Regions from separate parts of the Aestuariirhabdus haliotis genome, predicted to be linked through region 1. Evidence: predicted binding sites of a transcription regulator. Region 1 holds the regulator's gene; the other holds the start of a gene.
The links. Region 1 encodes FNR, which switches genes on or off when oxygen is low (the NO sensors DNR and NnrR bind a similar motif). Its sites were predicted from a motif close to TTGATNTANATCAA; they were not measured.

Region 1 (15,901 bases):
AGCGGTAAAGAGCTCAGCTATGTGAAAAACGTCGAGACCAGCGTGACCTCTGGAACGGTGGTGACCAACCTGACCTCGGGCAAGGTGGATGACGGATTCCGCGTCAGTTTTACATTAAAAAATCCGGCCTTTAACCTGCGCCAGCTCGCCGAGTTGGAGTACCAGTTTTCTCGCACCCTTTTGATCTCCCTGAAAGAGCAATCCGGAGGTGTTCAGGTACCTGAAACCCGGGTTATGCAAGGCAAGGGGCTGATCAATATCAAGGCGGGCGAGAGCACATTGATACATGAGGATGCGGGCGCTGGCTTTCGGGTCGAAGCGCGTTTTATTCCCCAGGAATAATTTTCCCAGCTCAGCTCAGCACCTGGCTAGCCTGGGCGGTTTTCCATAAGCGCATCAGTTGTTCGATACAGCGTTTTAGGAGCGCCGGAGCCTGTTCCATCGCATTTTCCAGTGTTAAAGCACTATCAACGATACTGTGGATGCTGGAAATGCCTTCGGCGTGTGTTAATTCGGCACCTTGTCCAATTTTTCCCACCACAGCAATGACCGGAATCTTTCGGGGGGCGGCCAGACGGGCGATACCCACAGGCAGCTTGCCTTCCAGTGTCTGGTGGTTGATTTCCCCCTCACCGGTGATGATAAGGTCGTACGCCTCAGAATCGAGTCTGGCTTCCAGTTGCAGGCTGTTAGCAATGATTTGAAAGCCTGGCTGTAAGCTCACACCCTGGATAAGTTCCAGACCCGCTCCGAGCCCTCCAGCGGCCCCGTATCCGGATTGCTGGAAACGTTCGGTGTTGATGTTGTAATCACGACAGGCGATGCGAGCAAAACGTTCAAGCGCTCTCTCCAGATTGTCCATATCCTGAGGTTTGGCACCTTTTTGCGGAGCATAAATGGCGGTAGCGCCGTTAGGGCCAAGCAAAGGGTTGGCAACGTCACAGGCAATGTCGATGGTGACTCCGGATAAGCGTGGATCGAGTCCGCTAAGGTCGATATGTTCCAGTTCCAGAAGGCCTTGGGCACCGGCCGAAACAGGATTGCCCTCGGCATTGGTCAGGCGCGCGCCCAAGGCCGAGAGTGTTCCCGCTCCGGCATCGTGGGTTGCGCTACCGCCTATGCCCAGAATGATATGCTGACAGCCTTGATCCAGCGCATCGCTAATGATTTCACCGGTACCGAAAGTGGTGCAGTGCATAGGATTCCGTTGAGAGGGTGCAACCAGAGGTAATCCGGATGCACTGGCCATCTCGATAATGGCCGTGTTGCCATCGCCCAGGATGCCGTAATGAGCCTTAACGGGAGCACCCGTTGGGCCGCACACTTGCCGTTGGAGCAGGCGACCGCCGGTGTTGGCTATCAGGGCTTCGACGGTGCCTTCACCCCCGTCCGCCAGAGGGCATTGATGAACTTCAGCATCGGGATACTGACTGAGAATGGCTTGTTCGGCAATTGCACAGAATTGTGCGGCGCTGAGCGAACCCTTAAAAGAGTCAGGGGCAAGCAGAACTTTCATAGATAGGGGCCTTGCTAATGATGACCCCTATGTTGTATCAGGATCTGGGCACTAAGGCCATGTTGCCCGGTTGTTCGGGGCTGGCGCCAACTGTCTATGCCGCCTGCATATGGGGGCAGCGTGTGAGAAACAGGTTACCGTCGGGATTGGTCGGGTGGTAGTAGTGCCACCAGATGTTGGCCAATGTATTGGTGTCTCTGGCGTCGACACCATCAAGGTTAGCGCCGCAGCGAAGATAGTTGAACCAGGCGATAGCCGTGGCGTAAGCCAGGTTATAAATCAGCTCCTGATGTGGATTGCACAGGAACTGACGCTGGCTGGCCATCCCCCTGACCAGGCTGGCCTGATCAGGAAAATGGACCAGATAATCATCCCAGACGCGTTGATGAACCTCGGCCGATATTCGATATAGCCCAAGTCCGCCATGGTCGTCACAGAGTTGGTCGCCCAGTTCACTCTCGGCGGCAGCTGTCCCTACCAGTAATTGCAGCGCTGCAGGGCTGAAATTGCCGCATAGCTCAAGAGTAGGCCGGACAACTTGTTCCCCCAGTTGATCAGCATTGATTCCCATCGATTCCCCCCAACATCCAGTTATCGAACATCATAGGTTATTCAGCATGAAGTTAGCTGTTGAATCTAATTTTAGACTTAACAGATAAAGCTAACAGGCTGTTTTATAGGATTTTTATGGGTTTTTGGGAATGATTGGCTATGTCCATAACTAACACTTAGTCGATTTGCTTATTTAAGGCACCTCTGATTAATTCAGATAGATCTCTGCGGATCCTAAAAATGGTTTTTATCAAGGCGAAGCCCGCCGTTCATGTCGAGACCTGGACAAGGGTTTCAACACCGAGAAAATCATTTTTAGAACCGCCCTACGGGGCTTTCAGGCGACCCCAGACTCTTTGTTACGCCTTATTTGAAAGGTCTAGACCTTACTGCCAAGACGTGCCGCGATTCCGGATTCGCCTGAAAGCCAGAGTTCATCTGAATTAATCAGAGTTGCCTTAAGTGTTCAAGAACCCAATATATAGCGCAATCTTGTGGGGCTGATAGCCTAAAAGGCGCATAGGGTATAGGTTGGAATACCGAGATCCTGAAGCTTTTGACTGCCACCAAGATCGGGCAAGTCAATGATAGCGGCAGCTTCATAAATAGTGGCATCAAGCTGCTTGACCAGCGATGCTGCGGCGCAAAGGGTACCGCCGGTAGCTATCAGGTCGTCCAGTAGCAATACTTTGGCAGCGGCAGGGATGGCGTCTTTGTGAACCTCCAGCACCGCTTGACCGTATTCGATATCGTACGCTTCTTCCAGAGTTTCAGCTGGAAGTTTGCCTTGCTTGCGAAAGAGCACCAGGGGTTTGTTGAGCTCGTAGGACAGAACCGAACCGAGCAAAAAGCCACGGGCATCAAGAGCGGCAATATGAGTGATGTCGGTCTCTACATAACGCTGTATAAAGCTGTCGGCAACCATTCTTTGCGCTTTGGGAGATAGGTACAGCGGAGTGATATCGCGAAAGGTAACCCCGGGTTGTGGCCAGTCTGGAATGGGGCGCACGAGGGATTTGATAAAGTACTCGTCAAAAATCATCCGGGATCCTTAAGCGGAATTACAACGATTGAGCGGAATCTTTTGGATTGTCGATCACGCGGCCGCCGGCCAGTGCACACAAGCGTTCGGAATCAATGATGTTGATATCCTTGCCGTTGGCTTCGATCAGGCCATTACGCTGAAAACGGGTGAAAACCCGGCTGACGGTTTCAACGGCAAGCCCCAGATAGTTGCCCATTTCATTGCGAGACATCGACAGGCGAAAGGCGTGGGAAGAGTAGCCGCGGCGTCGGAATCGTGCAGACAGGTTAACCAGGAAGGTTGCGATACGCTCATCGGCGTTCTTCTTGCTGAGCAATAGCATCATCTGTTGGTCGTCGCGAATGCGGCGGCTCATCAGCAGCATTAACTGCTTTTGTAACTTGGGCAGTTTGTCGGAAAGCTCATTGAGGCGTTCAAACGGAATCTCGCAGATCATAGTGGTTTCCATGGCCTGGGAAGAAACCGGGTAGGTGTCGCCATCCATACCGCTTAGACCGAGGATTTCACTGGGTAGCTGAAACCCCGTGATTTGCTCTTCGCCTTCGTTGGTTGAGGTATAGGTTTTCAAAGCCCCGGAACGCACGGCGTAGATTGAGGTGAAGGGATCTCCTTCAAGAAACAGGTGTTCACCCTTTTTTAGTGGGCGGCCCCGCTTGATGATGTCGTCCAGTTGATCAATTTCATCCATCGCCAGGGCAATCGGCAGGCAGAGGGAACTCAGACTACATTCCTTGCAGGCGACATGGTTGACGTGCTTCACGGTGAGTTTAGAGCTCATAGGCGGGGACAAGACCCTTTAATATGTCAGATTATATTCCGACATATTGTAGGGGAAATTACTCACAAAACAAACAGAGCACGCAATGCACTTTTGTGGACAGTGCTCTGGGAGGATTTACTCATAGAACGTTATGCTTGCAAGCCAGGGCTAGATAACCTTCGAAAAGCGTCCCTTGTTGCTTTCCTGGCCCAGATAATGGTCAAACTGCATGCAAATATTGCGAATCAGCAGGCGGCCTCGACCAGTGACCTCGATACCCTGTTCATCGAGGGTGATCAAACCGTCTTCGGCCATGGGTTTTAATTGATCCAGCTCTGCAGCGAAGTAATTCTTGAAGTTGATATCCCAGCGTTGCTCAACCGCAGCAAAATCCAGCTCAAAATGGCAAATGAGTTGGGAAATAACCGCCTGACGAATAAAGTCATCCTTGTTCATGACCAGACCGCGTTTGATGGCAAACTGATGGTTCTCGATGCGGTTCATGTACATCTTGATGTCGGCATGGTTTTGGCTGTAAGCCCCGTTCACCTGACTGATAGATGATACGCCCATGCCGACCAGATCGCAGTGAGCATGGGTAGTGTAGCCCTGGAAGTTACGGTGCAGGGCTCCGGACTCCTGGGCGATTGCCAGCTCATCGTCCGGACGCGCGAAATGATCCATACCAATATAGACATAACCGGCGTCCAGCAAGCGTTCGGTGGTGCTTTGCATGATCGCCAGTTTTTCCGCAGAAGAGGGTAAATCCTCCGCATTGATGCGGCGCTGGGGCATAAACCGCTCTGGCAGGTGGGCGTAATTGAACACCGATAGACGATCCGGGGCGATCTCGATGACCCGCTCTAGAGTCGTCATAAAGCTCGCTTCGCTTTGAAAGGGCAAACCGTAGATTAAATCGATATTGATCGACTGAAACTGAAGCGTGCGTGCGGCGTCAATGATGGCCATGGTGTCGGCTTCGGATTGTTCGCGATTGACTGCCTTTTGCACTTTGGGATCCAGGTCCTGCACGCCCAGGCTGCAGCGATTGAAACCCATTTCACGCAGTGCATTCATGGTCGCCCAATCCGCTTCGCGAGGGTCAATCTCGATGGAAAAGTCACCCTCGGTTTCGTCTACCAGGTTGAAGTGTTGGCGCGTTTTCTTCATTAACGCCTGCATCTGCTCGATGCTGAGGAAGGTGGGGGTGCCGCCGCCCCAATGGAGTTGTTCGACGCGTTGTTCGGTACTGAAAAGTTCGGCCTGCATTTCGATTTCTCGATGCAGTAACTCTAGGTAGGGAAGCGCCTTGCTACGATCTTTGGTGATAACTTTGTTGCAGCCACAGTAGTAGCAAACATGGGTACAAAAAGGCAGGTGGAAGTAGAGTGACAGAGGGGTGTTCTTGGTGACACTTTCGCGCGCAGCCTGGCGATATTCATCAATACTGAAAAGTTCGTGAAACTGCACCGCGGTTGGATAAGAGGTGTAACGAGGCCCGGCACCTTCGTAGCGCTTGATCAGTTCGATATCCCAAACCAGCTTGTTACTGCTCATTGAATGCTCACTTCCATTTGTTGATGTTGGGGCGCATGAAGAGGAGGCTCAACACACAGCCAATCAGACCCACAGTTTAGTCGTAGCGGGTATGGAATGTGTTGATTCCCATCAAGCGCGGACCGACAATTGATGAAACAGCTGCATTAACCACTGCTGATGGGGGCCGGGTAGCGTCCAGAGACCGAACAGGATAACCAATACACCCGCCAGGCTACGGGTGGTCGGGTTTTGCATAAAGGCGGTCAACCGAGAGGATACCAGACTGGCAGTAACCAGCAGCGGTAAGGTACCCAGACCAAAAGCCAGCATCAGCAGGGCCGAATTGAGCGCGCTGCCCTGGGTTGCCGTCCAGATCAGGGTGCTGTATACCAGGCCACAGGGTAGCCAGCCCCAGAGCGTGCCCAGCAACAGGGCTGAAGAGGGCGATTTTACCGGCAACAGTCGACGCGAATAGGGCTGCAAGGGTTTCCATATCACGCCACCAATTCGCTCGATAGCGACCAGTCCGCGCCACCAGTTGGCCAGATAAAGCCCCATGGCAATGAGTAACAAACCAGCCAGTGTTCGCATGCCAATGATCACTGCACTGCCTTGTTGCTGCAAGGCCCAGCCCAGACTACCCATTAGGGCTCCGGCCAGGGTATAGCTGGCAATGCGGCCCAGGTGGTAGCCCAGTACAATGGGTAACAGCGCTTGCTTATTGCCTGAGGGGAGTCCCGAAGAAAGCGCGGCCATAATGCCCCCGCACATTCCAACGCAATGAGCACCGCCAAACAGGCCCAGTGTGAACGCAGTGAACAGCAGTGAAACATCAACCATGAGGCTTATCGGAGTCTGAGTCAGCTGTGATTCGATCGGTTGGAGCCGCCGGATCGGTACTGCTGGGCGATCCGGCTGTGTCGTTGCTCTGCGGAGTCTCTGGAGAGCGGGGGGTAGGCTCTTCATCAAACAAAATGCTATGGGCCGGACCTTCGAGGTCGTCGAACTGACCGTCATCGACTGCCCAGAAAAAGATCCATACGCCGATTGCTACAAACAGCAGGGCGATCGGTATGAGTAGGTAGATCGATTCCACAGTTTACTCCGTACTGCGTTACAGGCTTTTGCTGGCAGGGCGGCGTCCAAGGCGCAGGGCATTGCCGACCACCACCAGAGAACTGCTTGCCATACCGATAGCCGCCATCCAGGGCGCCAGAAATCCACTGGCTGCCAGAGGTAGGGCAAGCAGATTATATCCCAATGCCCAGGCAATGTTTTCACGAATGATGGTGCGGGTTTTGGCCGCAATATCCAGGGCGTCCGTCAGTTGGTTCAAATCGCCCGAGAGTAACACCATGTCGGCATTGGTTTTTGCCAGATCCGAAGCGCTGCCCATGGCAACTGAAATATTGGCGGCTGCCAGCACCGGTACGTCGTTGATGCCATCACCCACCATCAGAACCTGTGCCCCTTGTTGCTGCAGGGATTGTAAGCGTTCCAGTTTGATATCCGGGGTCGCGGCAGCCATGGCGGAATCGATGCCCAGGCGCTTGGCCATGGCATTTACGACGGTTACTGCATCACCACTCAATAGCTCGACCTGATAGCCTTTTTGTTGCAGAGTTGCGATGGTTGCTGCCGCTTCGGATCTGAGTTGATCATCCAAGCGAAACCAACACAAAGGCTCGTTATTGCCTGTCAGTAAAATCCACTGGCCTTCAGGTCGGGGTGGTGCGGGCAGCGGGTTCTGGCCGCAGGCAAATGAGGGTTTACCCAAACGATAGCGTTGTCCGCCGATAACCCCTTCAACCCCTTCACCGGTCACATGCCGCAGTTGCTCGGCAGCTTCGATGCCATTTTGGTGGAAAACCCGTGCGATGGGGTGTTCTGATTCGGCTTCGAGCCGGGCGGCAAGTGTTAAACCCTGATCTACGTCGAAGTCGTTGAGGCTGACAACCTCTTCGAGGCTGAGCTTGCCCTGGGTAAGGGTGCCTGTCTTATCAAACAGGATATGGGTTACCCCGTTGAGGGCTTCAAAAACGTGTCCGCGGGTAACCAGTAAACCCTGGCTATGGAGAAAGCCCGTAGCGGTAGTCAGTGCGGTAGGCGTAGCCAGCGAGAGGGCACAAGGGCAGGTGACGACCAGCACTGACAGGGTGATCCAGAATGCATCGTCGGGGCGTTCCAGGTACCAGAACGAGAATACGCTGCCAGCGGTCAGCAAAACAGCGGCTACGAACCAGCTGGCGACCTGGTCAGCAAGTTTTGCCGCCTTGGGCTTTTCCTGCTGGGCGCGATCGAGCAGGCGGACAATGGCCGACAAGCGGGTTTCGGTACCGATATCGGTAATTTCAATCATCAGGCTGTTTTCAATATTGGCACTTCCCGCTATCAGGTTGTCACCCGGGGTTTTGCGGATGGGCATATATTCGCCGGTCAGTGCCGATTCGTCGACGCTGCTATCACCCTTTAGCACCAGGCCGTCGGCCGGGACGTTCTGCCCCGGGCCAACCCGTACCCGATCTCCCACGGCCAGCTCGGTAATGGAGATCCTCTCTTCAACCTCGGCGCCTTCCTCATTCGTCACAAGTCGAATGGCACTGGCCGGCAGCAAACTGAGTAAGGCATTGCCACTTCGATTGGTGCGATGGCGTGCACGCATCTCCAGGAATCGTCCGAGCAGCAACAGGAAGGTAAACATGCAGACGGAGTCGAAGTAGACTTCGCCGCTGCTAAAAAACATCGCCCAGCTACTGGCGATATAGGCGCCGCCAATGGCGATGGAAACTGGTACATCCATACTCAGGTGGCGGGTTTTGATATCCCGCCAGGTGGCTTCGAAGAAGGGACGGGCGGCATAAAAGACGACGGGTGTGGCGACCAGGAAACTGACCCAACGTAGGAAATCCCGGTGCTCGGTTTCCATGCCCTGTATAGCGCCGGCATAGAGCGCAATGGCATACATCATCACTTGCATCATGCCGATGCCACTGACCGCGAGTCGGCGAATGGCAAGGCGATTTTCGCGGCTGGCGATCTCATCCTGCTGACTGGGCAAGTAGGGGTGTGGTCGATAGCCGATGCTGGCGATACGTTCCAGGATATCGCTTAGCAGCAGCTGGCCTGGGCGCCAGCGAATATTGGCTTGATGGGTACTCAGGTTAACCGAGGCGGACTCAACCTCGCTAAATCGGCTCAATTGTTGTTCCAGCAGCCAGGTGCAGGCGGCGCAGGTGATCCCTTCGATAATCAGGGTGGCTTGCAGGGTGCCATCGGAATGGTTGTGCACAAAGCCCTGCTGCAAGGCAGGTTGATCGTAGAGTTTCAGTTCTGCCCGGTACTCATCCGCGACAGGTTCAGGAGTCACTGCTACGTTGGAGCGAAAGCGGTAATAGTTACCCAGGCCGCCCTGGTCGATGGCTTCTGCCACCACCTTGCAGCCCATACAGCACATAGGGTGGGATACGCCGGCAATGGTTGCCTCAAACGGCACGCTGCCGCGCATCACTTCGCCGCAGTGGTAGCAGGCCGTAGACTGATCAGTCATTGTTATCAGGGGCCGGTATAACCAATTTGGATATCTGTATTACCGTCGAAGTTGTGCTGGCCTTCGATTAGCCAGCCTTCCTCAGAGGGCTTGTAGGAAACCTGGTCTTCAATGGTTTCCAGGTGCAGATAGCGACGGCCACTCAGTTCACGCTCAAGTTGTCCGGTATAACGACCGGCCGAAACCTGCTTCACATCGATGATCTGGTCCTGCTTGGCCTGGGTTGGAGAGAGGAAACTCAGGCGAAGCGAGGGGGGGAGTTGTTCACCACGGCTGCGCAGCTGCAGGCTGACTTCACCGGTCAGTTGATCAACCTTGAGGTCGGCGCCAATCTGCAAGGTCTCGGCGCGTTGGTTACGAGCAATCACCTGATTAATGGCTTTGCCGCTTTTGTAATACTCGTCTTTGACCAGGCTGTCCTGGTTCGTGAAAGCCACGATGAGCATGGTGGTGCCCAGGCATACGGAAGCCATAGGGATGCCAAACACAAACCAGAACCAGCCCTGGCGATACCAGGGCGCTACAGGTTCGTCAGATTGTTGGGTTGAATAAGCGCTCATGGATAATGACTCATACTTTGTTACTACGTGAAGGATTGGCGATTGTACGGTTTACAGGTCGGTAGGACCAATAAATCGGCTGTCATGTACTCCAGTGACGCTGCTGTCGTCGGTGGAAATCACGGTGAACTCAATATCACTGGAACGTTTTGTGATATTAGCCGGGTCAACTTCCAGACGAACCGGAATAGAGGCGACATCCCCGGAGCGCACCAGAACCACTTCGTCACCCTGGTAATTAAGCCCTTTGAGGCCGCTAGCAGAAATTTTGAAATGGTGATCACGACCATCCATATTAGCAACCTTCAGGGTGTAAACGTTCTCAATCATGCCCTGACTGGTTTCGTTATACAGGCTATTGCGGTCTCGAAGCACCTCCATCGAAAGCGGTACGCGAGTATTCAGGGTGTAAATAACGATGCCAATCATGACCAGCAGCACGGCCAGATAACCCAACAGGCGAGGTCGCAGGATATTGGTTTTGCCGCCTTCCAGGTTGTGTTCCGTGGTGTAACTGACCAACCCTTTGGGGTAGTCCATTTTATCCATGATTTCATCGCAGGCGTCGATACAGGCCGCACAACCGATGCATTCGTACTGTAGACCATCACGAATATCGATGCCGACCGGGCAGACGTGCACGCAGACCTTGCAGTCGATGCAATCTCCTAGCCCCTGTTCTTTGTAATTAGTGTCCTTTCGACGAGGGCCTCGGCTTTCACCACGTTTGGGATCATAGGAAACAATCAGGGTGTCCTGGTCAAACATAACCGCCTGAAAACGAGCATAGGGACACATGTAAATGCAGACCTGTTCCCGCAAAAAGCCTGCATTGGCGTAGGTGGCGACCGTAAAGAAGAGAATCCAAAAGGCAGCCCAGGGCCCAATTTCAAACGCCAGTAAGCTGGGAACCAGCTCGCGTATCGGAGTGAAGTAACCCACGAAGGTGACACCGGTGGCAAAGGCAACCACAAACCAGATGCCATGTTTAGCGGCTTTACGCAGAAATTTTTCGACACTCATGGGTTGTTGGTCGAGTTTGATGCGGCGGTTACGCTCGCCTTCTGTAACCCGCTCGGCCCACATATAAACCCAGGTGTAAACGCTCTGGGGGCAGGTGTATCCGCACCAGACGCGGCCGGCTAGCACGGTAATAAAGAATAATCCCATGGCGCAGATAATGAGTAACCAGGACAGCAGCATGAAATCCTGGGGCCAGAAGGTGGTGCCAAACATATGGAATTTACGGGCCGGAAGGTCCCATAGGACAACTTGCTGACCGTCCCAGTTAATCCAGGCAAAGCCAAAATAAAGGATAAACAGAAACCATCCACCGGCCATTCGCAGGGTTCGGTAGATCCCTTTGAAAGAGCGGGTGTAGATCTGCTCTCGGCTTTGGTATAGGTCGACGACTTCGATGGATTCTACAGGGCTGCTACCAGTTTCCTTGGGATCTACGGGTGTGTTCATGTTGCATCCAGGCGGTAAGATCAAAAAAATCCGGCAAGCTGAGTCCAGCGAGGAGGAGTGGCCGGTTTTCCATAAAGCTGGCAGTCAGCGCTATGGAAAACCGGCTGCCCGGGAGGGCAGCCGGGTATAGCGTTACTTATTCGACAGGCTGTAGATGTAAGCTGAGACAAGGTGGACCTTGTCTTCACCCAGAATGTCATTCCAGGCAGGCATTACGCCGTTACGGCCGTTACGAATGGTGTAAGCCACACGAGCAGGTGATGAACCATAGAGCCAGATGTTGTCGGCCAGGTTAGGCGCACCCAGCGCCAGATTACCTTCACCGGCAGCACCGTGACAGGCGGCACAGGTTGCATCGAATACGACCTTGCCTGCGGCTAGCTGAGCGGCATCGGCATTTTGCTCGAGACCGCTCATGGAGCGAACGTAGGCGGTGACATCGGTCACGCCCTTGTCACCAATCACGGCCCCCCAGGCTGGCATCTGGCCCTTACGTCCCTCAGCGATACTGGTTTTAATGGCATCGGCGCTGCCGCCATATAACCAGGAACCATCGGTCAGGTTAGGGAAGCCAAAGGCACCACGGGCATCGGAGCCATGGCACAGGGCGCAGTTGTTGGCAAAAATGCGCTGCCCCATCTGCAAGGCCTGCTCGTCTTTTGCCACATCTTCAACGGAAAGGGCGCTGAACTTGGCATAGATCGGGCCATATTCTTTCTCGGCTTGCGCCATCTCTTCTTCGTATTGGCCGATCTGGGTCCAGCCACCGATACCGGGGAAATTACCCATGCCTGGGTAGTAGATGAGGTAGACAACACCAAAAATCAGGGTGCCGACAAACATCTTGAACCACCAGCCTGGCAGGGGGTTGTCGTATTCCTCGATACCGTCGTAACTGTGACCCGTTGTTTTACCGCCACCCAGGGTTGTGGTGCGGTTGGCAAACAGAATCCAGGTGATCAGTCCGACGCACGTGGTGGTCAGGATGATGATCCACCAACTCCAAAAGCTATCCATTATTCTTCTCCTGATCAGAGTTTTCTAACGAGTCCGGGTCGTCTGCGAAGGGCAGGTTAGCCGCTTCGTCAAAGTCTTTTTTCTTGCTGGAGCTGTACGCCCAAAGGACAACGCCGATGAACGCAAGCAGCGCGAAAACAGTAGCCAGACCTCGTAATGTATTGATATCCACTGTGATTACCGCTTCTGAGAAATGACGGTGCCGAGGTTCTGCAGATAAGCAACCAGTGCATCCAGCTCGGTTTTGCCGCGAACGGCATCGCTGGCGCCTGCTATATCCTCATCGGTATAGGGAACGCCTACGGTACGCAGAGCTTCCATCTTGGCGGCGGTGTACTTGCCGGTGAGTTTGTTCTCAGCCAGGAAAGAGTACGCCGGCATGATGGAGGTCGGGACCACATCACGGGGGTTGATCAGGTGCGCACGGTGCCAGTCATCGGAATAACGCTGTCCAACACGAGCCAGATCAGGACCGGTACGCTTGGAGCCCCACAGGAAGGGGTGCTCGTAAACGCTTTCACCGGCAACCGAATAATGGCCGTAACGCTCGGTTTCTGCACGGAAAGGGCGAATCATCTGTGAGTGGCAGCCGACGCAGCCTTCACGGATATAGATATCGCGACCTTCCAGTTGCAATGCATTGTGAGGCTCAAGGCCCTCAACAGGCTCGGTAGTCTCTGCCTGAAAGAACAGAGGTACGATCTCAACCAGGGCGCCAAAGCTGATGGCGATGATGGTAAAGAAGATCATCAAGCCGATATTTTTTTCGACAATTTCGTGATTCATGATTCTGTTCCCCTTAGGCCATCTGCGCCGCAGCGTTCGCTTTAACCGGATCGGCGTTACGGACGGTGGCCCAGGTGTTATAAGCCATCAGAAGCATGCCCAGCAGGAAGAAAGCACCGCCGATCGCACGGACGATGTAACCAAATTCACTGGCCTGAACTGATTCGATAAAGCTGTAAGTCAAGGTGCCGTCGGTATTTACTGCGCGCCACATCAGGCCCTGAGTAATACCGTTTACCCACATGGAAGCGATGTACAGAACGGTACCGATGGTCGCCAGCCAGAAATGGGTATTGATCAAGGATACGCTGGCCATCTCATCTTTACCCCAGAGTTTGGGGATCAGGTGATAGAGGCAGCCGATCGATACCATGGCAACCCAGCCCAAGGCACCGGCGTGTACGTGACCAATGGTCCAGTCGGTGTAGTGGGAGAGGGCGTTGACGGTCTTGATGGCCATCATTGGGCCTTCAAATGTCGACATACCGTAGAAGGAGAGTGATACCACCAGGAAGCGCAATACCGGGTCGGTGCGCAGCTTATGCCAGGCGCCACTCAGGGTCATCATTCCGTTGATCATGCCACCCCAGGACGGTGCCAGCAGGATCAGCGACATCACCATGCCCAGGCTCTGAGCCCAATCCGGGAGAGCGGTGTAGTGCAGGTGGTGAGGGCCAGCCCAGATGTAGATAGCAACCAGAGCCCAGAAATGCACGATAGACAAACGGTAAGAGTAAACAGGGCGACCTGCTTGCTTGGGTACGAAGTAGTACATCATGCCCAGGAAACCGGCGGTCAGGAAGAAACCTACCGCGTTGTGTCCATACCACCACTGAATCATGGCGTCTTGAGCACCCGCGTAAACAGAGTAGGACTTCCACATGTTAACCGGAATGGCCATGTTGTTAACAATATGAAGCACGGCGACGGTGACAATAAAGCCGCCGAAGAACCAGTTGGCAACATAGATGTGCTTGCCCTGACGCTTCATGATGGTGCCGAAGAAGACAATCGCGTAGGAGACCCAAACAATGGCGATGGCAATGCCAATAGGCCATTCCAGTTCGGCGTACTCTTTGGAGGTTGTCAGGCCCTGAGGCAGGGTGATAACAGCAGCAACGATGATTGCTTGCCAGCCCCAGAAAGTGAAAGCGGCCAGACTGTCAGAAAACAGTCGAGCTCGACAAGTACGCTGCACGACGTAGTACGACGTAGCGAAGAGGGCACTACCACCAAAGGCAAAAATAACGGCGTTCGTATGAAGCGGACGCAGGCGGCCAAAGGTTAGGTAAGGTTCAAAGTTTAGGTCAGGAAAAACCAACTGGGTAGCGATTAACACTCCCACTGCCATTCCAACGATCCCCCAAATGACCGTCATAATGGCAAACTGGCGTACGACCTTATAGTTATAAAATGAAGTATTGGTTACCGTACTCATCTTTCAGGTTCCATCAGTTGCACGTGCTGTTTTGTCATAACATCAACCCGAACGCGGTCCAAGCGTAGGTGTACGCTCTTTATTTATAATTTTTATTGTGCGGAAGTTGTCCGCTGAGGCTATGACTCTTTGTAAGCAGGCGAAGGTCGAAGAGCTTCGGCCGCTTGGCTCCCTTATAAGGCGGTTCCGATTACCAAGGCAATCGATTCCGGCTGCGGAGGATAAGTGTTGCGCGTGATATATGTCAACAAGCATCCACAGGGCCTTTGTACCAAACCACTCTAGGTTGCTGCTTGATCTAAATCAATCTTTTATGGACTGTGTCGCTCAATGGAAATATAGCAACGGATTAATCGGCTTTTGGCTGAGGTAGCCCGGCTGTGTTCAGGAGTTGCTCATAGTCGGTCAGCACCAGTTTTCGGGCGTCTATATCGATTAAACCTTGCTGTTGGAATTTGCTCAGCGCACGGCTCAGGGTTTCTTTCGGCAATCCCAGGAAGTTGGCGATATCATCACGCCGCATGCTCAGGGTCAGGGTCGGGTAATCGAATCCGCGTCGGCGGGTGCGTTGCTCCAGGTTAATAAAGAAAGCAGCCACGCGTTGGTCGACATTTTTTCTTCCCATGAGTGTGGTAAAGCTGAGCTGGCTGTGGAAGCTCTCCATGCTGAGCATGGTAAAGAGATTGCTGCGCAGTTCCGGTACTTTGTCGGCGTAGTCCATTAAACGTTGATAGGGGATTTCGCAGACATAGCTTTGTTCCAGGGCAATGGCCTTGTATGGGTAATGGCCTACGGCCATGCCGCTGTAACCCACCAGCTCACCGCTAAAACTGAAGCCGCATACCTTTTCTTTGTGCTGCTCATCCGGTAACACCAGCTTGAAGGCACCGGCGCTAATGGCGTAGATGGCATTAAAGGCGTCGCCTTCGCCAAACAAGACCTCTCCTGCAGCAAGTGGCACCCGGCGCTGAAGGAGACCTTCTATCAGGTCAAACTGGTTGCCGGATATTTCGAGTGGATTGCACAGAGGGAACAGGGCGCAGTGTTCGCATTGGACGTACTTGTCCTCTTCTGCTTTGGTGCAGTCTCTTTTGGGGCAACTGGGCTCTGTTGGTTGAGTCATCGGGCGCAAGTCTAGGGTCAAAATGCCATCTTAAAGCAGTCGCAATCTGTCGGCTTTGATAATTATCAACTTTCACCAGAAAGCGAACGGGTTGTTATTGCTACTGCTTGCCTTTGCCTTTGCCTGGCAAGCAGTGCAGTCATTGATTGATTAATTAATGGGAAAGAACGGTGGCTTTCTCTTCAACTTCGAGCATTGGCTTGATGGCTTCCAGTAACTGCCGACGTTGCGGTGAATTTTCCCACATTTGCCAGGACTGGACATTCGCCCAGTTAATGATGACGAGGCGATGATTGGGGTTAGCAACATCTTTCAGCGATTCGCTGGAGATAAAGCCTGGCGCCTGAACAACGCCTGAAATGGTTTTTTTGATGGCTTCTTCGTAGTGTGGGCCAAGGCCTTCTGCTATTACTCGTTCGATGACGACTTTGATCATTGATATTTCCTTACTGATCGCTACTTATGAATTATCTGTCCAGATAATCTCTTTATAACCGAACTGCCTGCTAACGCAAGTACTTACCTTCTGTATTCTGGTGTTTTTCAGG
Region 2 (15,901 bases), on a different contig from region 1:
TATGGAGGCTTGCACGAAAAGGCGTCCCTGGATTGGCCGGTAAACCGGTTGCTGTCCTACGTCATGCAGGTCGTTTATTATCCTGTTGCAGGCTGACTGAACCTATAGGTAATTGTGCCTAATGTCATGCGCGGGTGTGGCTGGGTTCAGGGGGCAGGACGAAGGTTCAGTGAAAAGCGCCGCTGGGGTACTATTGCCAACTTGGCCGCTGCTGGTGCATGGCCATCATGCCTAAACGGGATGGAATCAAACAGGTGACATTAAACGGATGAAAATTCTGATTATTGGTGGCAGTGGACAAACAGGTACCTGCTTACGGCAGCGACTGGATGAGACCCGGCTAAAATATTACGCCCCGACCAAAGAGCAGCTGGACCTGACCGATACCCGGCACTTGCAGGATGTAGCGGATAAGTATCGTCCCGATCTGGTCATCAACTGCGCCGGTTATCGCAACGCATCTCTGGCCGAAACTGAACCCTCACGCTGTTTCGCCCTGAATCGGGATGCAGTTGGTGAGCTGGCAACATTATGCCATGAGCGTGGCGCCGTCCTGATGCATATCTCCTCCTACATGGTTTTCGATGGTCATAAGAGTGACGCCTATACCGAAAAGGACACCGCCAATCCGCTGGGGGTGCTTGGAGGCAGTTATTGGCAGGGAGAACAACAAATTCGAGAGCGCTGCGAGCGCCATATTATTTTGCGTGTGGGCTGGATGATCAGTGAGCGTAAATTTGAGCTATTGCGAGAGATCATTGCCGAGCTGAAAACCCCCGATCCTTTCGATGTACTGGGAAATCGCTATGGCAATCCGACTCCGGCGGATGATGCCGCTCGGGTGATTGTCGCGATCATGCAGCAGCTGGATTGTAATGCCGAACCTTGGGGAACCTATCATTATGGTGGTGTTAACGCGGTCAGCGAAAGTGAACTGGCGGAAACGATTCTGCGTGAAGTGTCGCAATACGATGAAGTGGCCACGGACCAGCTCAATATCATCAGTGCAACAGATGAGGATGAGACCAGGAAGTTTCCCCTCAATAGCCGTTTGGACAGCACCAAACTGTTACACACCTTTGGGATTCATGCCAATGACTGGCCGGTCGGTCTGGCGCGCTTGATCAAAAGCTTTTATGTATAGCTGAAAATGGTCGATAGCATCTATTCACAAAAACGCCGGCAGATGCCGGCGTTTTGCTACCTCAGGAGTCGAGTCGATTAGAACTTGTAACCGATACCGACCATATAGACCCAGGGATTGATATCCACATCCTTGGCTTTGACTTTAGTGCCTGATGTTTTGCCTTTAAAGGTAGCGTCGGTTTCGATATTGATCTTCCAGACGGTAGCATTGAGTGCAATGTTGTCCGTAATAAAGTAATCGGCGCCGGCCTGGAACGCCATGCCCCAGGAATCGTCCAGATCCAGATCGTACTTCTCGTTTACACCGGTAACGCCATTAAGCCCACTTTCCAGTTGGCTGCTGGCATCTTCATCGAAGAAGGTGGTGTAGTTCAGGCCCAGGCCGAAGAAAGGTTGGAATTTGGAATCGGTACCGCCCATGGGGTGATACTGAACCGACAGAGTCGGCGGCAAATGCTTGGTGCTACCCACCTTGTTGATGCCGAGTCCTTCGAGACCCTGAGCTTTGATATCATGCTCGAAAGGGGTAGCGGCCAGCAGGTCGAGACCAACCTTGTCGGTAATCATCCAGGTCAGTGTCAGGCCCAACTGGGTATTGCTGTCGATACTGCTGACTTCCGTGTTGGCCAAGGTGGTTCCATTCAGGGTCAACTCATCGCTATCAACCCCGGTGGGGTCAACGGTAGCCGCACCCGCGCGGAAAATAATATCACCCGCTTCACGGGCCATCGCCTGGCCAGACAGCGCGGTACTGGCTGCGATAATCGCGGCCAAAAGAGTCAATTTTTTCATAGTGAATTCCCCGTGTGTTGATATCTATTAGCTCTGTGTTATGGGCCGAATTCTATACCCAGCCTAATGGTGCTCGTATTGACATAACTCAACAAAGCTTGGGCGCCTTGCTTTTCTTTTACGGTAAAACAGGCGGCCGATATGACAAATATCAACAAGAGTGTCGAATGCGGTAAAAGATTCGACGGCCGCTGTTTGATCATCAGAGTATAGAAACTGTAAGTCGGAAAAGGTACGACAAGCGATTGGTGTAAACTTCCTTTCCGCTTAAGCCGGCTTTTATTGATAAACTCCCAGCTTGTTAGCCTGACCACCCATGGTGACCCTTTGCTGCCCGAATCAATCCGTCAGTTGCCCATTGCCGAGCTTCTTCCGCGTCTGAGCGAAGAGCTCGGCCTGCGGGATAACCTGGTCTTACAGGCCCCGCCCGGCGCCGGTAAAACAACGGCCGTGCCGTTGGAACTGCTGGCCGCTCCCTGGTTAAAGGGCCAAAAAATCCTGATGTTGGAACCTAGGCGTCTGGCGGCTCGCGCCGCCGCCGCACGAATGGCTTCCTTATTAGGAGAAGCGGTAGGGGATACGGTGGGTTATCGAATCTCACTGGAGCGGCGCATCGGCCCGAATACGCGAATAGAGGTGGTGACCGAAGGCGTGTTGACGCGCTTATTGCAGAACGATCCCGAGCTGGCTGATTATGGCGTCGTGCTGTTTGATGAATACCATGAACGATCGTTGCAGGCCGATCTTGGTTTGGCGCTCTGCCAGCAGGCACAGCAGCTCTATCGTGATCAGATACCGTTGAAGCTGGTGGTGATGTCCGCGACTCTGGATGGAGGACGGATCAACGAGCGCTTGCAAAACTCCCTCTTACTGACCAGCAGTGGGCGGGCTTTTCCGGTTGATCTGCACCACCGGGACATTGGCTCCCTGTCCCGCAATGGGGCTCAGTGGTATCGCGCTCTGGCGGATCTGGTTCAGCGGGTGGTGGCTGAGGAACAAGGAGATCTGTTGCTGTTCTTACCCGGTGGAGGGGAAATAAAACGCCTGCAATCGTTGCTGGAAGAGCGATCTCTAGCGGATATCAGTATTTGCCCTTTGTATGGTGAGTTAGCCTTTGAGCAGCAGCAGCGCGCTATAGAGCCTTCCTTACCTGGTGAGCGCCGTCTGGTGCTCGCGACACCCATTGCAGAAACCAGCCTGACCATAGAAGGGGTGCGGGTGGTGATTGATAGCGGCCTGGTACGGCGCCCCTGTTTCGACCCCGTCTCGGGTATGACGCGTCTGGCAACCCAGCGTATTTCCGCCGCATCCGCCGAGCAACGTGCCGGACGTGCCGGTCGTATGGAAGCCGGTATCTGCTACCGCTTGTGGAGTGAAAACCTGCAATTGGAAGCCTTTGCCAAGCCAGAAATTCTGGAAGCGGATCTCAGCTCCCTGGTGTTGGAATTGGCCGCGTGGGGGGATCTCGATACGGCCGAATACCTGTGGCTCGATGCGCCGCCACCAGTACACTTCAGGGCGGCTTGTGATCTGCTGATCGACTTGCAAGCGTTGCACAAAGCGGGAGACATCTGGCAAATAACCGACCATGGCCAGGCCATGTCTGGGTTGGCCATGCACCCGCGATTGGCTCATATGCTGATCCGTGCCAACGAAAACTCGTTGGGGTATGCCGCCTGCCAGTTGGCCGGCCTGTTAAGCGAGCGCGATCTGTTAATTATGGAGCCTCAACATCGCGATGCGGACATTATGCTGCGTCTCGGGGTGATGGAGGGAGAGCGCCCGCCGGGGCGAGTCAAGGTACGCAAGGGTTCGTTGCAGCGAGCCAAGCAGCTGTCCAAACAGTGGCAACGCCAGTTCAAGGTCAAACCCTGTGGTTTTGATTCCGGACAAATTGCCCAACTGCTGGCCTGGGCTTACCCGGACCGCATTGCCCAGCAGCGAGGGCATGAGCCGGGTCGGTATCGGTTGGCCAATGGTAAGGGCGCCTCAATGGCGCTTGATGACGCCATGGCCACCGTGCCCTGGTTGGTGGTGGCTGAGCTGGGAGGCATCAAAAATACGAGTGATGTTCGTATTTTTCTGGCCTGCGAGGTAGAGCAAGAGAGATTACGAGATCAGTTTGCCGAACAGCTTGTGATCAGTAGCGACGTCTATTGGGACAAGCGTCAAGCGCAGGTGGTGGCCGAAGGGCGTGAGCAGCTTGGGGCTTTGATTCTGCGCAAGTCTCGCCAACAAAATCCGGATCCGCAAGCCATTCAGCAGGCGTTGTTGCAGGGAATTCGTGAGGCCGGGCTGTCGGCATTGCCCTGGAACGATGCTGGCAAAGCTCTGCAAGCAAGAATCTGTTTTGCCGCGCGTTTCGAACCGACGATTCCAGAACTGGATGATGCCTGGTTACTGGAAAACCTGGAATCTTGGTTGCAGCCTTTTCTCGACCGCCAGACCCGGCTCGAGCAATTGAAATCGCTGGATCTGTGCCAGGTATTACTCGCTCAGCTCGATTGGCAGACCCAGCAGAGAATGCAGACGTTGGCACCCGAACGGTGGCGAGTCGCCACCGGATCCCAGCATCGCATCGATTATAGCGACCCCCTGGCGCCGGTTTTGGCGGTGCGCCTGCAAGAGATGTTCGGTTGTGCGGAGCACCCCGCGATAGCTAATGGTCAACAGCCCCTGACACTGAGTTTGTTATCCCCTGCCAGGCGCCCGGTGCAGGTGACCCAGGATCTGGAAGGTTTCTGGCGCGGCAGTTACAGCGAAGTCAAAAAAGAGATGAAAGGTCGTTACCCCAAACATTACTGGCCCGATGATCCCTTGCAGGCCGAAGCAACAACACGCACCAAACGGCATATTAAAGGCGCTTGATTGCAAACCAGTCTCGCGAGCACTTTTCAATTGGCATCAACCGATAGGGTGCCACAAAACTGTTGCCGGTATTGCAGTGGGGTGACACCCACTCGCTTTCTGAAATGATGTCGCATGGTTACTGAGCTTTCGAAGCCAGCACGCTCCGAAGCCTGTTCGATACTGCCCTGCTGATTTTCCAACTGAGCTTTCACCTTGTCGATCCGCTGATTGATCAACCAGTCGTTGGCCGACAGATTAAAGCTGTTGCGGAATTTACGATCGAAGGTACGACGCGACATATTGGCGATCGAGGCCAGCTTATCAATGCTAAACGGTTGCGAGAGATGTTCGATCGCCCAGTCCAGAGCGCCGGCAAACTGGTTCGGCACCTCAAGCATGGGCGTCTCGACAAATTGCGATTGCCCACCACTGCGGTGCGCTGACATCACCAGTCGGCGGGCAACCTGATTGGCAATCTGGTATCCATGATCGCCACGAATGACTTCGATGCCGAGATCGATCCCGGCGGCGCTGCCCGCCGAGCAGCCCACTCTTCCGTCATACAGATAGAGAACGTCTTCGACATAGTCGATGTGTGGGTAACGCTGCTTGAATCGTTCGGCATAGCGCCAATGGGTGGTTGCTTTGCCGGCGGACAGAATTCCCAGCTCGGCCAGTAAAAATGCACCCGAGCAAAAGGACAGAATGCGTTTTCCTGCGCGGTAAAAATCCAGCAACTCGGTTGCCAGTGAATCGCTTACCGACGGCGTCTCGGTCGGCCAGCTGGGCACCACCAGGCTGTCAAATTCATTCAGGGTCGTGATCTGCCTGGCACCCAGTTGTATCCCGCCAGTCGCCTCCAGCAATCCGGCATCAAAGGTAACAACCTCGGTGTCATACCAGTGATCGAACTCTGGCCGAGGCAGACCAAAGAGCTCTACGGCGCAGCCCAGTTCAAACAGGGCGCAATGGTTGTAGCTAAGAATGGCGACTCGGTGCATAAGCAAAAAACGGTTCCTGAAGTGCTGGTTAAGTCTCTGACAGCGATAGAAAATTGTATGGATGCTGTCTTGATCTTGATTAGTTGTTTGGCCTGATCTTATCTAATAGTGTCTTTCAAGCCAATAGAGGGATCGCTGACGGCTGAGGATAATGGTGCTTCTTGATTATCAATAAGGAGAGAGTTATGTCCTCAGCCGTATCCCGAGTTGCCGCCGCGACCAGCGTTGATGCCCTGAACCATTTTCAGGCGTTGCTTCGTTTCGAAACCGATTGCTGGGATGTTCACCACGCCCTCAGTAACCAACGCCAGGACTTTGTTCTGCTCGATGTGCGCGGAGAGCAGGCCTACGCCCAAGGCCATATTGAGGGGGCCGTGAACCTGCTGCACGCACGCATTAACGAGGCCGCTTTGCAGGTCTACCCAGCCGATACGCTGTTTGTCGTGTATTGTGCCGGCCCCCATTGCAATGGCACCGAAAAAGCCGCCATCAAGCTGGCCAAACTGGGTCGCCCGGTAAAGAAAATGATCGGCGGCGTAACGGGCTGGCTGGATGAGGGCTTTACTCTTAAAACCGGGGCGATGGATTAATGGCAAATCAGCTGCAAATTCGTTATGCCCAGCCTGTAGATAACGCCCGGCTGTTGCAATTAATGCGGCAGCTGGCCGAGTTTGAAGGCTACCTCGAACAGTTTGCCGTCACCGGCCCCGAGTTGCAGCAACGGCTCTTTGATCGACAAGAATTCTCTGTGCTGGTGGCGCAGGCCGATGATCAGCTGGCGGGTATGCTGGTCTATTACCACATCCCCTTTACTTATGATTTGACGCCCTGGATTCAGCTAAAAGAATTGTATGTGGTGGATGCCTATCGTTCGAAAGGGGTGGGTAGGGCTTTGATGCGCAGGCTGGCGAGGGAATGTGCCCATGAGGGAGGCAAGAAAATACGCTGGGATGTACTGGCTGCGAACGAAAAGGCTAAGGGGTTTTATCGCTCATTGGGTGCACGGCCGGAAACGGAATGGGAGTTGTTCAGCATGACCGACAAGGTCATGGCGGAACTGGCTGGGATAAACATCCGTGGTTAGATCAGCGGTTAGCCTTGATTGGAGGTACTGGATCGAGCTGATCGGCGCAGCATTCCTCCTGTAAAAACATCATCAAGGCGCTGAGCTGTTCATACTGGGCAACGCAGTAAAGTACTCGGCCCTCCCGACGCTGGTTAATCAGACCGGCCGACGTCAGGCTGGTCAGGTGGTGCGACAGGGTTGAGCCGGGAATGCCCAGTTCATCCTGCACCACGCCCACCGCGATGCCGTCGCTGCCCGCTTTGGCCAAGCGCTTGTACACCGCCAGGCGGGTAGGGTGCCCTAATTCCTTCAGTGCCTTGGCTGCCTGATCGATATTCATCTCGGTCTCCAAAAAAATATATTTCGATATTACTAGAAATATCTTGACCGGAGAAGTGTTGGTTATTATATTTCGATTATTCTGGAAATATAGATTTAGGTGAGAGTAATGATAACGAATCAAATGGTGCAAGAGACGCTGGGTATGTTTGCTTTCCTGGCCGTGGAGCTGACGCTGTTGTTCCTGCTGATCAGCTATCTGGTGGGGGTGCTGCAGGAGTACATTCCGCCACAGAAGATTCAAGCCATACTGAGCAGCAAGAACGGTAAAGGTTATGTAGTGGCCGGACTATTGGGCTCTATTACGCCCTTTTGTTCCTGTTCAACCATTCCATTTTTGAAGGGCTTGATCAGGGCGAAGGCTGGCTTCGGTGCCATGATGGTATTTCTGTTTGCCAGCCCATTGCTGAACCCGATCATAATTGGACTGTTTGCGGTTACCTTCGGCATCGAAGTTGCTCTGACCTATTTCATTATCGCCATGGGTATTTCCGTTGTGGCCGGGTATGGCCTGGAAAAAATGGGCTTTGAAAAACACATCCGCGCCGAAGCCTGTGTAGAGGATGGCCCCAAGGGATGTGGGGCGTCCTGTCAGGGGCAAGCTCCAGTGGTCAGCAAGTGGTTGCGAATCTGGCGTTCCACCTGGAAGGACTTCAAAAAGGTGCTGCCTTACCTGATTGGCGGTATTGCCATCGGCTCCATGATTTATGGTTTTATGCCCACCGAATTGTTGTCCAGCATTGCCACCAGGGACAATCCGTTGGCGATTCCGGTGGCCGCCGTTATTGGTATTCCGCTTTATATTCGAGCCGAAGCGGTGATCCCCCTGAGTGCTGCATTGGCTGCCAAGGGCATGGGGTTGGGTGCGATAATGGCGTTGATTATAGGCAGTGCAGGAGCCAGTTTGACGGAAGTGATTCTATTGAAATCGATCTTTAACACCCAACTTGTGATGGCCTTTCTGTTGGTGATTATTGGAATGGCGATCAGCGCCGGTTTCCTGTATCAATATTTGTTCTGAGGTCTCGGATGATTGAGGTTATTTCATATTAGCTTGCCGCATGCGCATTGAGCTTGCAGTTTGTTGTGAGGTCTCGGGGTTGCTTTAGGGAATAATTAACCACTGTTTCAGTGGCCAGTGTCATGGCCCTGAGGATAAGGAAAATATGAACAAACGATTGATGGCAGTGTTGTTTTTGCTCTTCTTACCCGTTACCTATGCCAAGGAATCAACCCAGGGATTGGGGATAAACAGCCCCAAAGATGCCTTGCAGTCTCTTCAGATAGACGCTTTTGGTTCGGTGTCCCTGGCCAATTTATTGGCGGATATCACCGGTGGCAGGGTGTATCGTGATCGCAGTGGTTATGCTCAGGGCTATGTGGCTATCGCGTCCCAAAATGATTATGGCCATTACGGGAGTATCGATTTTGAATTTAAGCCGCCCTATGATTTTACCCGTGCCGATGTGCTGGCACAGGCGAAAACCATGCCGGGGGTTAAGGTCACGGAAAGCGGCTCACGAGTGTATTTGCGCTGGCAATACCAGCTGTTCCGGTGTGCGGTCGACTTTGATGAAGACCCTCAGTATCCGCTGTTCCAATTTATTTGTCATTACTCAGAGAAGTAATGCCTGACTACCCTGTAATGCCTTAATGGTTTTACGGGTGGGCCGGAAGTTCTTGGCGCGAACTTAATGGTTGGCGACTAAAAACTCACCGCTCAAGGGAACGTTTTTCCGAGTACTGTTGGTCACAACCGGGACGCCGTTGATATACACCTGCTCGATCCCGGTGGGGGCGGCGGTGCTGTTGCTGGCAGAGCTGTTATCCTGAATTTTGTGCCAGTCAAACACGCAAATGTCCGCGTGCAGACCGTCCTTGATTAAACCTCGATCGGTAAAGCCAAAACGTTTGGCTGCATCGCCGGTCATGCGTGCAATGATGTCTTCCAGACTCAAACAGCCGGTGTTACGGGCTATCTGTAAAAAGCGTGGAAAGCTGCCGAAAGAGGCCGCGTTTTCGATACCCGATGGTTCCGGCCATGAATCGGTCATAAACATCGCCGCGGGGTGTTGCATCAAGTGTGGGATCACTTCCGGGTCATAATAACGGTGCATGATCATACGGGCTTCAGCATTGGATTTGTCGAGCAGGTCAAGCATTACTGCGAAAGGTGAACGGCCAACTTTTCGGGCGATCTGGGCAAGGCTTAGACCGGTGTAGCGCTGGTATTGTTGGCAACCGGGTTCGGAAATCTGAATGCAAGCATAATCCAGCCCCACCGCTCGAAAACCCAGTAAGGCTTCCAGTCGCAAGCGCAACATCGGTAACCGTTGATGCAGTATATCCGGCATGCCGGACATGACCCATTCGGGCAATAATGTGTTCAGCAGAGTGGCGCCAAAGGGGTAGGGAAACATATCAAATTTGACGTCCACCCCGTCCGCAATGGCGCGATCAAACTTGTCCAGGGCCTGATGCAGGGTAGGCCAGGTTTTCTTACCGACAAAGATAAGATGAGAAAATTGCAGTTTAACGCCGGTCTCCCGGGCCAGATCGAGCATCTCGTCGATAGCCCTCAAATTATGTGCTTTGCCAAGGGGATTCATCGGGTAGGTGCCGGATAACACCGAGTATGCCTTAGCGTGCACGGTCAAGATACGATCACGATGCTGTACCAGTCGTGCAACATCAATAAGTTCTTGTCGGCTGGCGAAGACACCGGGTTTATACTGCAAGCCAAGCGATACGCCGGCGGCTCCTTGTTCCATGGCTTCATCCAGTAAGCCAAGCATTTGTTGGTGATCGCTGTCGGGCAAGGGTGTGGCGGAAAAACCGGACAGTGAAGTACGGCAAGCGCCATGACCTACCAGGCTGAGGACATTGGGCCGAATGCCACGGTCTTGTAGCTGTTGTCGGTAACCTGTGAAACTGCTCCAATCGATGGCTCCGTGACCGGCCTTAAACAGGGAGTTTTCAATCAGGTGGTGGTGCGGACTATCGCATTTGAAGCCGAAGGGACTGAAACCGCAATTGCCGACCACCATCGAGGTGATGCCCTGGGCGACAAAGGGATCGAACTGTTCCGGTGCATCACCGATGGCAAAATAATCCATATGGGAATGCACATCGATAAAGCCCGGGGCAATGACTTTTCCGCGGCAGTCAATGACATCAGCATTGGGGATTTTGGCCTCGGGCGCCATTATTTGAAGCTGTCCATTACGAATTAACAGGTTGCCGGGGAAAGCCGGGTTGCCTGTGCCGTCAACGATTAATCCACCTTGTAACAGGCGGTTCCCGGAGGTCGAGTGGTTATCTGGTAGCTGTGTCATGCTGTCCCTTTTACCTTCGTTTTGCGCCTGTTGATAAGGCAGGCTCGCACGAAGTCATTGTTTTTATTTGTTCCATAGTACCAATTTGTGACTTGAGTTCCAGCAAAGAGCTGTTTGTTAATCTCTTACCTATACTGGTTTATCTGCCTTGTTTATGAGTGCAGTGCAAAACCAAAGCCAAAACGCCACGAGAGAATTATCTTATGCAGCTAGACACCCTTAATAAGTTCAGTGCGACAACTCTTGCGTTACATTGGATCGTGGGTTTAACCATGATCATCCTGTTAGCTGTGGGAATCTTCATGGTTGAGACGGAAACCTTCAGCCTCTATCCCTGGCACAAGTCCTTTGGAGTATTGATCATTCTGGTGGTAGTGCCTCGAGTATTTTGGCGAATAAAAAATGGTTGGCCGTCACCGGTTAGTGAATACTCAAAAGTAGAACAACTACTCGCAAAAATTGTTCACTATGTTTTGATTCTGGGTACGCTGTTGATGCCGCTGTCCGGCTTTTTGATGTCCTCGTTGGGCGGTAATGGCGTTGAGGTATTGGGGCTGGAGTTAGTGGCCAGAAACCCTGATCCAGAAGATACGAGCAAAGTGATTCCTCATAACGAGACGCTCGGATCCTTTTTTCATGCTGCTCATCATTGGGTCGGGTATCTGTTAGTCGCTGCGGTGGTTTTACACGTTGTGGGTGCACTAAAGCATCATGTGATCGACAAGGATGGCAGCCTTAATCGTATGCTGGGCTCTCGTGTGGAAACCTTTCGTGATTAAAACGAACCCAGTTCAATGCGAGTGATTGCGCGCTAATCATCATGCATCTGGCTCTGATTAAGTCGCTTGTCAGTATGTTGTCAGCGAATCGTCAGGGCCGTGAAATAGCCGTTTCCAGGAGTCAATGGCCGGTAAAGATAGGGGCTATACAAACGATCTTCTGTTATTTAATGCCTATGGCAACTCTGATTAAATCGAATAGAGCTCTGCGGACCCTAAAAAAGCTTTTTATCAAGTCGAAGCTCGCCGTTCATGTCGAGACCTGAACAAGGACTTCGATACACAGAAAAATATTTTTAGGTCCGCCCTGCGGGTCTTGCAGGCGAACCCGGACGCTTTGTTACGCCTGCTTGAAAGGTCTCGACCTTACTGTAAAGGCGTGCCGCGATTCTGAACTCGCCTGAAAGCCAGAGTTCATCTGAATTAATCAGAGTTGCCCTAAGGATTTATAGGATCCGCATTGAATGATTTTTGTCGTCTTTGGAGATGATAATGAGGAAGATTACCCTGAGCTTTTGGGGGGTTTTGGCACTGTTAACGCTAGCTTGGCTATTGTCTGCTGGTGACTTTTCCAAGCCAGTCAATTTCATAGCCGTACGCAATTACCTGGTGCAATACACCGGAGTGATTGCTATAGGTGCGATGAGTATAGCGGTATTACTGGCGACCCGTGCGCGCTGGCTGGAACCTTTTCTGGGAGGGCTGGATAAAGGTTATCGGCTTCATAAATGGCTGGGTATTACCACGGCGGCGGCAGGTACCTTACATTGGGTGGCTGCTAACGGACCGCGCTGGTTAATCGAGCTGGGATTGTGGCAGCGTGGTGAACGTGCGCCTCGTCCTGATCCGGATAGTTTGATGGTGATTGAACGCTTTTTCCGAGAGCAAAGAGGCACCGCCGAGCAGATCGGGGAATGGGCGTTTTACATCGCGATAGTGCTGCTTGTTTTAGCCCTGGTTAAACGTTTCCCTTATCGCTTGTTCGCTAAAACCCATTGGTTAATTGCTCTGGGGTATTTCGCTCTGGTTTGGCATACCCTGGTGTTGACCAAATTCAGTTATTGGAGCGAACCCGTTGGTATGGCCATCGCCGTGTTGTTATTAATCGGCACGATTTCGAGTGTTCTGTTGATACTGAAAGTGTTTGGCTACGGCAAGCGTATTATTGGCACCATCGATAAGCTGGAATATTTCCCGGAACATAAAGTGTTGGAAACTTCCCTGCAGCTAGACGATGGCTGGCCGGGGCATAAGGCGGGTCAGTTTGCCTTTGTCACCCATGATCCTAAAGAGGGACAGCACCCATTTACGATTGGTTCGGCCTGGAATCCGGAAGAGCGTAAAATTGTTTTTATCACCAAGGCATTGGGTGATTACACCAGACAGTTACCCAGCAGGTTGAAAGTTGGTGATAAAGTCGAGGTAGAAGGGCCTTACGGACGTTTTACCTTTGAGGATGACAACGCCCGTCAAATCTGGATTGGTGCCGGCATTGGTATAACGCCCTTTGTTGCCCGCTTGAAGGCGTTGGCCAAAGCCCCTCATCAGCAGCAGATCGATCTTTTCCATCCCGTTGCGGTATATGAAAAGGAGCCGCTGGAGCAGTTGGAAGCCGACGCTAAGGAGGCCGGAGTAAGGCTGCATATTTTGGTGGCGAACAAAGATGGCAAGCTGGACGGTGATCGTTTGCGGAGTATGGTCCCAGGTTGGCGTAAGGCCAGTATCTGGTTCTGTGGCCCCAGTGCTTTTGGAGCCAGTTTGCGTAATAACCTGAAAGAGCATGGCCTGAAGTCACAGAGCTTTCATCAGGAGTTGTTCGAGATGCGTTAAACATCTTCAAGAAGCTACGACTCTTGTTTGCTGATGTCCCCGGTATAGAATGGCTCACTTATTCATTTTAATGTGATTATGATTGAGCCCGCTATGGCGGGTTCAATGACAACAAGGAGCTGCAATTGAACGCTATTCGATACGGACATCCTGAGGGTACAAAGGTGATCTATTTTCATGGCGTTCCGGGAGGACCCCAGGAAGCGGTAATGTTCGAGTCGCTGGCCCGACAGCACCGTTTGGATGTAATTTGCCCGAATCGATTTTCTGTCAGTCCTGCATTAAAGGGGGCAGCGTATTTTCAGCGTTTAGCGCAGGATATTGATGAGGCCGTTGAGGGTGCGAAGGTTGTACTGATTGGTTTTTCGATAGGGGCCTTTGTGGTAATGGAAACCAGCCAATATTTGAAAGCCCCTGTCCAACAGATGCATCTGATTTCCTCAGCAGCTCCGATAGATAGCGGCACCTTTCTGTCAGAGATGGCCGGTGGCGCCGTGTTTAAAACCGCTCGGGATTCACGAAATCTATTTAGAAGCATGGTTGCTTTTCAACGGTTGCTAGCCGGTGTGGCGCCCGGTTTCTTATATCGTATGTTGTTTGCTTCGTCAGCGGGTAAGGATAAGGCCTTATCCTTGGATGAGACTTTTCAAAAAGCAATAATACCGGTAATAAGGCAGTGCTTTGTTTCGGGCGCGAGAGGGTACGTACGAGATATATCAGCTTATGTGAATCCGTGGAATGCATTGCTAGAAGAGAATCGAATACCTGCGCATTTATGGCACGGTACGGATGATAATTGGTCGCCCTTTGCTATGGCTCAGAGTCTGGATCAAAGTGTGGGTTGCAGTCAGGGGATTAATGCAATGGAAGGTCTTTCACATTACAGCTGCCTGCTAGCAGCTGTCGGTGAGATTTTTGCTCAACTGGGCGAACAACACAAAGCAAGTATTTCAGAGTCCGCCTGATAGCGTACGAAACCTTATCGATTCCTATTCGAAAGAACGCAGCTAAAGCCTGCCTTAGCTTGCGTTAAAGGCAATCTAGGGCACCTCTGAATTATTCAGAGGTGCCCTAAGGCAGGGTCTGAAAATATCAGTGATCGAATCCTTCCAGAACAATCTTGCCTATGGTTTTTCCGCTCTCAATATCGGCGTGAGCGCGCTTCAAATTAGCCGCATTGATGGTGCCATAGTGAGCACCGAAAGTGGTTTTGATGTCACCATGATCGATCAACGTGGCCACCCGGTTTAACAGCTCTCGTTGTTTCTCGATATCCGCGGTGTTGTACATCGAACGGGTGTACATAAATTCCCAGTGGACAGAGGCTGACTTGGTTTTCAGTAATCCGATGTCCAGTGGTGTGCTGGGGTCATCAATCAGAGCAAACTTGCCCTGCGGTGCAATCACCTCGGCAATCTCCGGGAAATGTTGTTCAGTAGCATTGAGGCTAATGACATGAGAGACCGAGGGTATGCCAATGCGTTTTAACTCCTGGCTGAGCGGTTTGCGATGGTCGATCACATGATCGGCGCCCAGTTCCTTAACCCAGGCCTGACTCTCGGGACGTGAGGCGGTACCAATCACCAGACTGTTGGTGAGTTGGGTGGCCAATTGCACGAGAATCGAACCGACGCCGCCAGCGGCTCCAATCACCAGAATTTGCTGATCGGTTTTGTCGGTAGGGTTTGTCTGGGCAATTTGCAGGCGGTCAAACAGCAGTTCCCAGGCGGTGATGGCGGTGAGGGGAAAGGCGGCGGCCTGCGCATCACTCAACGACCTGGGTTTTTCACCAACGATGCGTTCATCGACCAAATGATATTCGGCGTTGGTGCCGGGACGGGTCAAGTCGCCGGCGTACCAGACGGTGTCGCCTTTTTTGTAAAAGCATACCTGATCGCCGACTTCGACCACTTCGCCAACGGCATCCCAGCCCAAAACTTTATGCTCATTGTTCTCCGGCTGTACTCGCATCCGAACCTTGGTATCGACCGGGTTGACCGAGACCGCATGGATTTTAACCAGCAGGTCGCGACCTGTGGGGGAGGGTTTGGCCTGGTCAAAATCAACCAGGGCATCGGCTTGATCGATTGCTAATGAGTTGAGGTATCCAATGGCTTTCATGAGGGTGCTCCGCAGTGGGTGATCGAATTCATCGACGGTGGGACTAGTGTCAAGGTTCGTTGTAAAGACAGTGTGGCCGAATGCCGCTACACTAAAAACAGGATAATCAGACAATCAGTTTCAAAAAATATTTGATAATGAACACATCAGACCTCGAACTCTTTGTGCGCATTGCCGACAGCGGCAGCATTAGCGCATCGGCCGAACAGCTGGGTATCACCTCGGCAGCGGCCAGTGCAGCCTTGAAGCGGTTGGAGAAACAGTTGATGGTCCAGCTGTTTATTCGCTCCACCCGTCAACTGCGGATCACCGCGGAGGGAGAGCGTTTTTTGGTCTACAGCCGTCAGGCGCTAGGTGCTCTCGAGGAGGGACGATCGTCGCTGGATGCCATGCGGGGCAAGATTGGGGGTGAACTCAGAATGTCGGTGTCCTCGGATCTGGGGCGAAATATTGTCCTGCCCTGGCTCGACCAGGCGATGGACGAGCATCCGGACCTTGTCCTTAAACTCAGTGTTGGCGATGCGGTCTCCGATTTTTATATGGAGCGAGTCGATGTCGCCTTGCGTTACGGTGAGCTGGAAGATTCGAGTCTGGTTGCGTTTCAGATAGCCGAAGTGGAGCGCGTGCTGTTTGCCGCGCCCG

Region 2: MIB40_RS05155 (OmpW/AlkL family protein) is a predicted target of FNR. The motif match lies at 2,017-2,030, and genes of this name have one in related genera.

The regions. Positions count from the first base shown of each region.
Region 1 covers NZ_JAKSDZ010000010.1:22,442-38,342, forward strand. Annotated here, with positions in the region: gene MIB40_RS08755 (hypothetical protein) at 1-342, shown strand, start outside; gene MIB40_RS08760 (glycerate kinase) at 353-1,516, opposite strand; gene MIB40_RS08765 (hypothetical protein) at 1,611-2,087, opposite strand; gene MIB40_RS08770 (adenine phosphoribosyltransferase) at 2,577-3,110, opposite strand; gene fnr (fumarate/nitrate reduction transcriptional regulator Fnr) at 3,130-3,891, opposite strand; gene hemN (oxygen-independent coproporphyrinogen III oxidase) at 4,042-5,430, opposite strand; gene MIB40_RS08785 (sulfite exporter TauE/SafE family protein) at 5,542-6,252, opposite strand; gene ccoS (cbb3-type cytochrome oxidase assembly protein CcoS) at 6,245-6,508, opposite strand; gene MIB40_RS08795 (heavy metal translocating P-type ATPase) at 6,527-8,959, opposite strand; gene MIB40_RS08800 (FixH family protein) at 8,965-9,519, opposite strand; gene ccoG (cytochrome c oxidase accessory protein CcoG) at 9,571-10,989, opposite strand; gene ccoP (cytochrome-c oxidase, cbb3-type subunit III) at 11,122-12,006, opposite strand; gene MIB40_RS08815 (cbb3-type cytochrome oxidase subunit 3) at 11,999-12,178, opposite strand; gene ccoO (cytochrome-c oxidase, cbb3-type subunit II) at 12,184-12,792, opposite strand; gene ccoN (cytochrome-c oxidase, cbb3-type subunit I) at 12,806-14,230, opposite strand; gene MIB40_RS08830 (helix-turn-helix domain-containing protein) at 14,580-15,353, opposite strand; gene MIB40_RS08835 (antibiotic biosynthesis monooxygenase family protein) at 15,508-15,789, opposite strand.
Region 2 covers NZ_JAKSDZ010000004.1:117,247-133,147, reverse strand. Annotated here, with positions in the region: gene MIB40_RS05165 (ATP-binding protein) at 1-15, opposite strand, end outside; gene MIB40_RS05160 (SDR family oxidoreductase) at 269-1,144, shown strand; gene MIB40_RS05155 (OmpW/AlkL family protein) at 1,222-1,938, opposite strand; gene hrpB (ATP-dependent helicase HrpB) at 2,266-4,806, shown strand; gene MIB40_RS05145 (helix-turn-helix domain-containing protein) at 4,833-5,789, opposite strand; gene MIB40_RS05140 (rhodanese-like domain-containing protein) at 5,975-6,379, shown strand; gene MIB40_RS05135 (GNAT family N-acetyltransferase) at 6,379-6,873, shown strand; gene MIB40_RS05130 (ArsR/SmtB family transcription factor) at 6,875-7,195, opposite strand; gene MIB40_RS05125 (permease) at 7,304-8,215, shown strand; gene MIB40_RS05120 (hypothetical protein) at 8,361-8,822, shown strand; gene MIB40_RS05115 (N-acyl-D-amino-acid deacylase family protein) at 8,886-10,529, opposite strand; gene MIB40_RS05110 (cytochrome b) at 10,733-11,308, shown strand; gene MIB40_RS05105 (ferredoxin reductase family protein) at 11,801-13,138, shown strand; gene MIB40_RS05100 (alpha/beta fold hydrolase) at 13,264-14,103, shown strand; gene MIB40_RS05095 (zinc-binding alcohol dehydrogenase family protein) at 14,231-15,259, opposite strand; gene MIB40_RS05090 (LysR family transcriptional regulator) at 15,397-15,901, shown strand, end outside.